DNA from 2 places in the Streptomyces sp. NPDC037421 genome. Region 1 is predicted to be linked to the other one. Evidence: riboswitches for the same ligand, from Rfam matches in the RefSeq annotation. Region 1 holds a riboswitch; the other holds the start of a gene.
What was found. Region 1 has a riboswitch for S-adenosylmethionine ahead of ACZ7IF_RS35125 (aminotransferase class V-fold PLP-dependent enzyme). Riboswitches for the same ligand answer to the same signal wherever they lie in the genome.

Region 1 (4,405 bases):
AGCACACCCAGTTCGCCGGCCCCGGCAAGACGAACAACAACGTCGTCGGCATGCCGCTGCTGCCGGTCTACATGGCCAAGGCCGGAGGCTTCTTCTTCCTGGTCTTCGGTGTCATCGCGGCCATCGCGGCGATCGCCTCGATCAACCCGATCTGGGCGCTCGGCCCGTACCGCCCGGACCACGTGTCCACCGGTGCGCAGCCCGACTGGTACATGGGTATGCCGGAAGGCCTCATCCGAGCCATGCCGGGCTGGGAGATCAACCTGTGGGGTCACACGCTCGTCCTGGGCGTGTTCGTCCCGCTGCTGCTCTTCCCGCTGGTCCTCGGCGCCATCGCCGTCTGGCCGTTCATCGAGTCCTGGGTCACCGGCGACAAGCGCGAGCACCACATCCTGGACCGCCCGCGCAACGTCCCGACCCGTACGGCCTTCGGTGTCGCCTGGATCTCGGAGTACATCGTGCTCCTCATCGGCGGCGGCAACGACATGTTCGCCCAGTACTTCCACCTGTCGATCAACTCGATCACGTGGTTCGTCCGGATCGGCTTCTTCGCCGTCCCGGTCCTGGCGTTCATCGCCACCAAGCGGATCTGCCTCGGCCTCCAGCGCCGGGACCACGACAAGGTGCTGCACGGTCGCGAGACCGGCATCATCAAGCGTCTGCCGCACGGTGAGTTCGTCGAGGTCCACGAGCCGCTGTCGCAGGCCAAGCTGCACACGCTCACCGCGCACGAGCAGTACAAGCCGGTCGAGATCGGCCCGACGGTCGACGAGAACGGTGTCGAGCGCAAGGTGACGCGCGGCGAGAAGCTGCGGGCGAAGCTCAGCAAGGGCTTCTACGCGGAGAACAACCAGATTCCGAAGCCCACGGTGGAGGAGTACAAGGAGATCCAGGCCGGACACGGCCACCACTGATCTCCGGCATGACCGCTTGAGGGATCGGTTCCGTCCGATCCTGGTGTCGCCACGGCGAGAGCCCCGTCCAGTCACTGGACGGGGCTCTTTGCCGTCTCCGGGGCTGGATAGGCTGAGATCCTTCCCATCGGACGTACGACCCCCGACGAGCTAGCAGGAGCTGACCATGAACGTTGCGACCCCGGCAGGCGGCGACAGCGTGGCGGCCCGCGGCTGGCCGGGCATTCTGGAAGCACTGGTCAGCCGTCAGGACCTGGCCAGCGAGGACACCGCCTGGGCGATGGAGCGGATCATGCGCGGCGAGGCCACGGACGCGCAGATCGCGGGCTTCGCGGTGGCCCTCCGGGCCAAGGGCGAGACCGTGGCCGAGTACACGGGGCTGGTCCGGACGATGTACGCCCACGCCAACCTGATCGAGGTGCCCGGGCGGACCGTGGACATCGTCGGCACCGGCGGCGACGGCGCCAAGACGGTCAACATCTCGACCATGTCCGCCATCGTGGCCGCCGGCGCGGGCGCCAAGATCGTCAAGCACGGCAACCGGGCGGCGTCCTCCGCCAGCGGCTCCTCCGACGTCCTGGAGAAGCTCGGCGTCAACCTGGCCCTCACCCCGGAGAGGGTGGCGCAGGTCGCCGAGGAGGCCGGCATCACCTTCTGTGCCGCGGTCGTCTTCCACCCGGCCCTGCGGTACGCCGCCTCGGCCCGCCGGGACCTCGGGGTCCGCACCGCGTTCAACGGCCTCGGCCCGCTCACCAACCCGGCCCGGGTCAAGGCCCAGGCGGTCGGCGTGGCGGACGCGCGGCTGGCCCCGATCATGGCCGGGGTGCTCGCCGAGCGGAACACCTCCGCCCTGGTCTTCCGCGGCGACGACGGCCTGGACGAGCTGACCACCACCGGGACCTCCCGGGTGTGGTGGGTCCGCGACGGCGAGGTCACGGAGCACGCCTTCGACCCGCGTGACGTCGGCATCGAGACGGTCGACATCTCGGCCCTGCGCGGCGGCGACCCGTCGTACAACGCGGACGTCGCCCGCCGCCTGCTGGCGGGGGAGACGGGCCCGGTCCGCGAAGCCGTCCTGCTGAACGCGGCGTCGGCCCTGGTCGCCCTGGACCCCGGCACGGGCACGCTGGAGGAGCAGCTCGCGGCCGCCATGGCCCGCGCGGCCGAGTCCATCGACTCCGGGGCCGCCCGTGCCTCGCTGGAGCGCTGGGTGGCGGCCAGCAACGCCTGAGCCCTGGCCGGGCGGTGCGAGCACGGCGTGAAGGAGGAGACCCCGGTCCACGATGTGGACCGGGGTCTTGTGCGTGCGGGATCTTGTGGCAGGATGCTCTCCAAGGTCACGAGTGACAGCGTTTAGGCCCCGGCTTGCTGTCCGGCAACCCTCCTTCCGTGGCGGGGTGCCCCGGGTGATGACCAGGCCGTAGGCAGCGAGGTCTACGGCAAGCGCGGATCCCTCGACACCAGGGGTCCTGGTCTCTCGAGGAGCGTTTTCCGTGAGCAAGCGAATGCGATAGGGCGACTCCGCCCCTTCTTCAACCCTCGGATCAGGGTCGTTTCCGCGTACCCCCGATCAGTCCGAGGACCTTCCCGTACCCCCGACGGCCGCCGCCGCGCCGCCGTACCCGCGTACGGGCACACCGAAGCCATTCAGCCCTGCCTGCCGGGAGATACCGCCATGTCCGCATCCCTGAACGCCGCCACCGCCGCATGCGCCACCGCCGCCGAGGTCCCCGCCTGTGACGGGCCGCTGCCGGTGCTCGGCCGGGACGTCACCGTCCCCCTCGTCACCGGCGGCGAGGTCACCTACGCCGCCCTCGACTACGCGGCCAGCGCCCCCGCGCTCCAGCGGGTCTGGGACGACGTCGCCGCGTACGCCCCGTACTACGGCAGCGTCCACCGCGGCGCCGGCTACCTCTCGCAGCTGTCCACCGACCTGTTCGAACAGAGCCGCGCCACCGTCGCCGAGTTCCTCGACTGCCGACCCTCCGACCAGGTGGTCTTCACCCGGTCCACCACCGACTCCCTCAACCTGCTCGCCGCAGCGCTGCCCGCCGACTGCCGGGTCTTCGTCTTCGAGACCGAGCACCACGCCTCGCTGCTGCCCTGGGGCGACGCCCGGGTCACCTACCTCAACGCCCCCCGCACCCCCGGCGAGGCCGTCGCCACCCTGGAGCGGGCCCTCGCCGACCGCGACCCGTACGGCCCGGCGCTGGTCTGCGTCACCGGTGCCTCCAACGTCACCGGTGAGCTGTGGCCGGTGAAGGAGCTCGCCGCCGCCGCGCACGCCCACGGTGCGCGGATCGTGCTGGACGCCGCCCAGCTGGCCCCCCACCACCCCGTCTCCGTACGGGAGCTGGACGTGGACTGGGTCGCCTTCTCGGGGCACAAGCTGTACGCGCCCTTCGGCTCGGGCGTGCTCGCCGGCCGCGCCGACTGGCTCCAGGAGGCCGAGCCGTACCTCGCCGGGGGCGGCGCCTCCCGCAAGGTGGCCCGTCGTGAGGACGGCGGCGTGGACGTCGAGTGGCACACCACCGCCGCCCGCCACGAGGCCGGCTCCCCGAACGTCATCGGCGTCTACTCCATCGCCTCCGCCTGCCGCGCGCTGCGTGAGGCGGGCTTCGAGAACCTGGTCGCCCGGGAGGAGCACCTCATCGCCAAGGTCCGCGAGGGCCTGGCGGAGGTCCCGGCCGTGCGGGTGCTGTCCCTGTTCGGGGACGACGCCCCGCGCGTCGGCGTCATCTCGTTCGTGGTCGACGGCTGGAACAGCTCGCACTTCGCGGCCGCGCTGTCCGCCGAGTACGGGATCGGGGTGCGGGACGGGCTCTTCTGCGCCCACCCGCTGGTACGGACCCTGCTGGGCAGCGAGCCGCAGGCCCAGGGGGAGTGCGGGGCGCCGGAGGCGGCGCCGGGGGAGCGGTCGCTGAACGCGATCCGGGTCAGCTTCGGGGCCGGTACCCCCGACGAGCACGTCGAGCGCTTCGTCCGCGCGGTCCGGGAGCTGGTCGAGGACGGCGCGAAGTGGCAGTACCGCACGGAAGAGGGCCGCTGCGTCCCGGCCGTGTAGCGCCGCTGAGGGAGCGCCGCCCGGGGCGGGGAGAGGTCCCGCGCGGCGGCGTCCCCGTACCGGCCAGGAGAGAGGGCTACGCGTCGAGGCCGATGGCGAAGGCGGCTTCGAGGTCGTGCTGGGAGTACGTGCGGAACGCGACGTGGGTGTCGGTGGCCTCGACGCCCGGGATCTTGCTGATGCGGCCCGGGATGATGTCCGCGAGGTTCTCGTGGCGGGCCACGCGGACCAGGGCGATGAGGTCGTACGTACCGGTGACGGAGTAGACCTCGCTGACGCTGTCCAGCTGCGCGATGGACTCGGCGATCTCGGGAATGCGGTCCACGCTGGTCTTGATGAGCACGATCGCGGTGATCACGGTTGGCTGTCTCCCTCGCCGGCAGTCACTGGTCTCCTCACTCTAGTCGTACGGCGATAACGGGCCCAC
Region 2 (4,405 bases), on a different contig from region 1:
ACGTAGCGGGCCTTCGACGGCTCCACCCCGGCCGGGAACACGGGCTCGGCGGTGCCCCGCTCGTCGTCCAGGCGCGCGCCGGCCATGAAGGAGTGCGCCCAGGCCCAGGTGTGGAAGCCGACCAGGTCCGCCCCCAGCATCCCCCACATCAGCCGGCTCCTGATGTCGTCCGGGAGCATCTCCAGGAACTCCGGCGACGCCCACGGCGTGTGCGTGAAGTGCGCGATCCGCAGGTCGGGGCGCAGTTCGCGGAGGGCTCCCGGGACCAGGGCGAGGTGGTAGTCCTGGACCAGGACCGACGCGCCCTCGGCGGCCTCCTCGGCCAGGGCTTCGGCGAAGGCCTGGTTGTACGCCGCGTACGAGTCCCAGCGCCGCCGGAACTCCGCGTCGAAGACCGGCTCGCGCGGGACGTCGTACAGGTGGTGGTGGGTGAACCAGAGCACGGAGTTCGCGATGCCGTTGTACGCGTCGTCGTACACCGCGGGGTCGATGTCCAGCATCCGGACTCCCGGCTCGGACACGCCCCGGCGGACCGCCTCCCGGTCGGCATCGGAGAGGGCGGCGCAGATCCACAGGGCCTCCGGCTGTGCCGCGAGCGCCGAGGAGAGGCCGGAGACGAGGCCGCCGCCGCCGCGCCGGGCGCTGAGGGTGCCGTCGGCGTCGAGGGCGTACGAGAGCGGGCCGCGGTTGGCGGCGACGAGTACCTGGGGAGCCACGGGGGAAGGGGAAGCCATGCCGCGAACCTAGCCCGGGGCCCGCTCGCTCAAACGTCCGGGAAATGTCCGGTTCGTCACGTACTGGTCAGGCTCCCGCGCCGCCGCCTCACGCCACGCGCCGCCCCGCGTACTCCTTGATCTCCGCCATCGGCGGCCGCTCCTCCGTGTCCACGGCGAACGTGCGCGGGACGAAGCCGTCCGGGCCGCGCTCGAACTGCGTCAGCTCCGGCCGTACGAGGTGCCCGCGCGAGAGCCGCAGCTGCGCGGTGCGGTAGATCGCGGCGGCCATCCGGCCCAGCGCCTGCCCGTCCTGGTGCCGGTGCAGCCGGACCCCCACGTCCACCTGGGCCAGCGCGTCCAGTCCGACCGTGTGCAGCGCGTCCACCAGCAGGCCCAGCTCCACCCCGTACCCGACCGGGAAGGGCAGGCGTTCCAGCAGGGAGCGGCGTACGGCGTACTCGCCGCCCAGCGGCTGGACGAAGCCGGCCAGCTGGGGCCAGTGGAGGTTGAGGAGCGGCCGGGCCACCAGCTCCGTGACGCGCCCGCCCTGGCCCGGGGCGTCGCCGAGGGGGCGGTCGTACATCGCCTTGACGAACTGGACCTGCGGGTCGGTGAGCAGCGGCCCGACGATCCCGGAGACGAAGGAGGAGTCGAAGTCCCGCAGGTCGGCGTCCACGAAGCAGACGACGTCCCCGGTGGTGGCCAGCAGGGAGCGCCACAGCACCTCGCCCTTGCCGGGCAGGGCCGGGATCCGGGGCAGGATCGAGTCCCGGTGCACCACCCGGGCGCCGGCCTTCGCCGCGACCTCGGCCGTGCGGTCGGTGGAGCCGGAGTCGACGACCACCAGCTCGTCCACCAGGGGGACCGGGAGGCCCTCGATCAGGTCGCGCCGGATGATCTCGACGATCTCCCCGACGGTGGCCTCCTCGTCGAGCGCGGGCAGCACCACGCTCACCGTCGTCCCGGCCGCCCGTTTCCGGTCGAGCAGCTGGTCGAGCGGTCGGTCGGCGGCGGACCAGGAGCGGTCTGCCAGCCAGCGCTCCACCTCATCCAGCACTCTCAGCACTCCCTGCGCTTCTCTGCGGCATACCCCGACACTTCGCACTCGGCGGATTTAGGCCGAATTGTGATCCATCTCGCGGTTCGGACGGCTGTCTCAACCACCCGTCCCTTCGGTTACAGTCTTGAACAACGCGAGAGACCACCGCATGCCGGGGGTCCCGCGCACAAACGCACCGGCGCGCCACAGAGCGCGTGTGTCCGGTGCCATACCGCTCATCCAGAGGGGCAGAGGGACACGGCCCGTTGAAGCCCCGGCAACCCTCCAGTCGGTTCTCGCCAGCGCGAGGCCCCGGCTAGGGAAGGTGCCAATTCCGTCTCATGGCGAAGTGCGCCATGGGGAAGATGAGGAGAAAGGGCCTCGCCATCATGGCTGCACAGACCGTCGCCACCTCTGTCGACCTCGGACCCGCCACCGGACTTTCCTGTCGCGAGTGCGGTACCCGCTTCGAGCTCGGCCCCGTCTTCGCCTGCGTCGAGTGCTTCGGCCCCCTGGAAGTCGCCTACGAGCTCCCGCTCGGCGACCCCGAGGCCCTGCGCACCGCGATCGAGGCCGGCCCGAACAACATCTGGCGCTACGCGCCGCTGCTGCCCGTCCCGGCGGACGTGGCCGCCAAGCCGAACCTGAACCCCGGCTTCACCAAGCTCGTGGACGCCGAGAACCTGGCCAAGGAGCTGGGCGTCACCGGCAAGCTCTACGTCAAGGACGACTCCGGCAACCCGACGCACTCCTTCAAGGACCGCGTCGTGGCCATCGCCGTCGAGGCCGCCCGCGCCTTCGGCTTCACCACCCTGTCCTGCTCCTCCACCGGCAACCTGGCCGGCGCCGTCGGCGCCGCGGCCGCCCGGGCTGGCTTCCGCTCCTGCGTGTTCATCCCGCACGACCTGGAGCAGGGCAAGGTCGTCATGGCCGGCGTCTACGGCGGCGACCTCGTCGGCATCGAGGGCAACTACGACGACGTCAACCGCTTCTGCTCCGAGCTCATCGGCGACCCGCTGGGCGAGGGCTGGGGCTTCGTCAACGTCAACCTGCGCCCCTACTACGGCGAGGGCTCCAAGACCCTGGCGTACGAGATCTGCGAGCAGCTCGGCTGGCAGCTGCCCGACCAGATCGTCATCCCGATCGCGTCCGGCTCCCAGCTGACGAAGATCGACAAGGGTCTGCAGGAGCTGATCAAGCTCGGCCTCGTCGAGGACAAGCCGTACAAGATCTTCGGCGCCCAGGCCGAGGGCTGTTCCCCGGTGTCCACCGCCTTCAAGGCCGGCCACGACGTGGTCCGCCCGCAGAAGCCGAACACCATCGCCAAGTCCCTGGCCATCGGCAACCCGGCGGACGGCCCGTACGTCCTGGACATCGCGCGGCGCACCGGCGGCTACGTCGAGGACGTCAACGACGAGCAGGTCGTCGAGGCCATCAAGATCCTGGCGCGCACCGAGGGCATCTTCGCCGAGACCGCGGGCGGCGTGACCGTCGGCGTGACGAAGAAGCTCATCGAGAACGGGCAGCTCGACCCGGCGCTGACCACCGTGGTCCTGAACACCGGTGACGGCCTCAAGACCCTGGAGGCGGTGGCCGCGGACAGCGGCCAGACCGCCACCATCCGCCCGAGCCTGGACGCGTTCCGCGCCGCCGGCCTGGCCTGATCCTTCCCCCTGACACATCCGGAAAGGCGGTAGCGCCATGAGCGTCAACGTCCGCATCCCCACCATCCTGCGCACCTACACCGGCGGTGCCGCCGAGGTCCCGGCCGAGGGCACGACCCTCGCCGAGGTCATCGAGTCCCTGGAGAAGAACCACCCGGGCATCGCCGCGCGCGTCCTGGACGACCAGGGCAAGCTGCGCCGCTTCGTGAACGTCTACGTCAACGACGACGACGTGCGCTTCGAGGGCGGCCTGCAGGCGGCGACGCCGGACGGCGCCGGCGTCTCGATCATCCCCGCCGTGGCAGGCGGGTGCTGACGCGTTCAAATCAGAATTGCCCCCTCCGCTAAAAGCGGAGGGGGCAATTCTGCTTGATTGGGCGCGGTAGAGTTGGGGCAGTCCCCTCCGCTGTTCATGCCCGCCGCATATGAGCGGGCCGACGGATGGTTGACATTGAGTCAACATGCGCGCGCCTTTTGGGCCTTTGGTGCTGCTTGTCTGGCCCGAGTTGCCCTGGAATATGCCAAGTTTTCACCCTATTTCAAGGTTTCCGCGTGTCCAGATTTCTCGTCGGATTGACCTGTTGCTGACAGCACCGGTGCGGATACATTCAGCCGCGGTCGAGGCGTTCCGGCGCAAGTTCTGACCCGGGACCGCGAAGTGCGGTCCTGCGCAAGGGCCAGTAATAGGGGAGTTAGGCATGGCTCAGGGCACCGTCAAGTGGTTCAACGCGGAGAAGGGCTACGGCTTCATCGCGGTCGACGGTGGTGCGGATGTGTTCGTCCACTACAGCGCCATCCAGATGGACGGATACCGCACCCTTGAAGAGGGTCAGCGGGTCGAGTTCGAGATCTCGCAGGGCCAGAAGGGTCCGCAGGCGGACATGGTCAAGCTCGCGGCCGGCTGAGTCGGAGCGAACGCGATCGGCCACCGACGCACGCACAGACGCATGAGGGGCCCACATCCTGGACAGGGATGTGGGCCCCTC

Region 2: linked by a shared signal. The riboswitch ahead of thrC (threonine synthase) and the one ahead of ACZ7IF_RS35125 (aminotransferase class V-fold PLP-dependent enzyme) in region 1 are both predicted to bind S-adenosylmethionine.

The regions. Positions count from the first base shown of each region.
Region 1 is NZ_JBVJWV010000042.1:35,888-40,292, reverse strand. It holds gene qcrB (cytochrome bc1 complex cytochrome b subunit) at 1-914, shown strand, start outside; gene trpD (anthranilate phosphoribosyltransferase) at 1,081-2,145, shown strand; SAM riboswitch class IV at 2,250-2,366, shown strand; gene ACZ7IF_RS35125 (aminotransferase class V-fold PLP-dependent enzyme) at 2,590-3,978, shown strand; gene ACZ7IF_RS35120 (Lrp/AsnC family transcriptional regulator) at 4,055-4,336, opposite strand; gene ACZ7IF_RS35115 (rhomboid family intramembrane serine protease) at 4,333-4,405, opposite strand, start outside.
Region 2 is NZ_JBVJWV010000014.1:107,046-111,450, forward strand. It holds gene ACZ7IF_RS21475 (alpha,alpha-trehalose-phosphate synthase (UDP-forming)) at 1-734, opposite strand, end outside; gene ACZ7IF_RS21480 (glucosyl-3-phosphoglycerate synthase) at 823-1,773, opposite strand; SAM riboswitch class I at 1,989-2,127, shown strand; gene thrC (threonine synthase) at 2,145-3,419, shown strand; gene ACZ7IF_RS21490 (MoaD/ThiS family protein) at 3,457-3,735, shown strand; gene ACZ7IF_RS21495 (cold-shock protein) at 4,118-4,324, shown strand.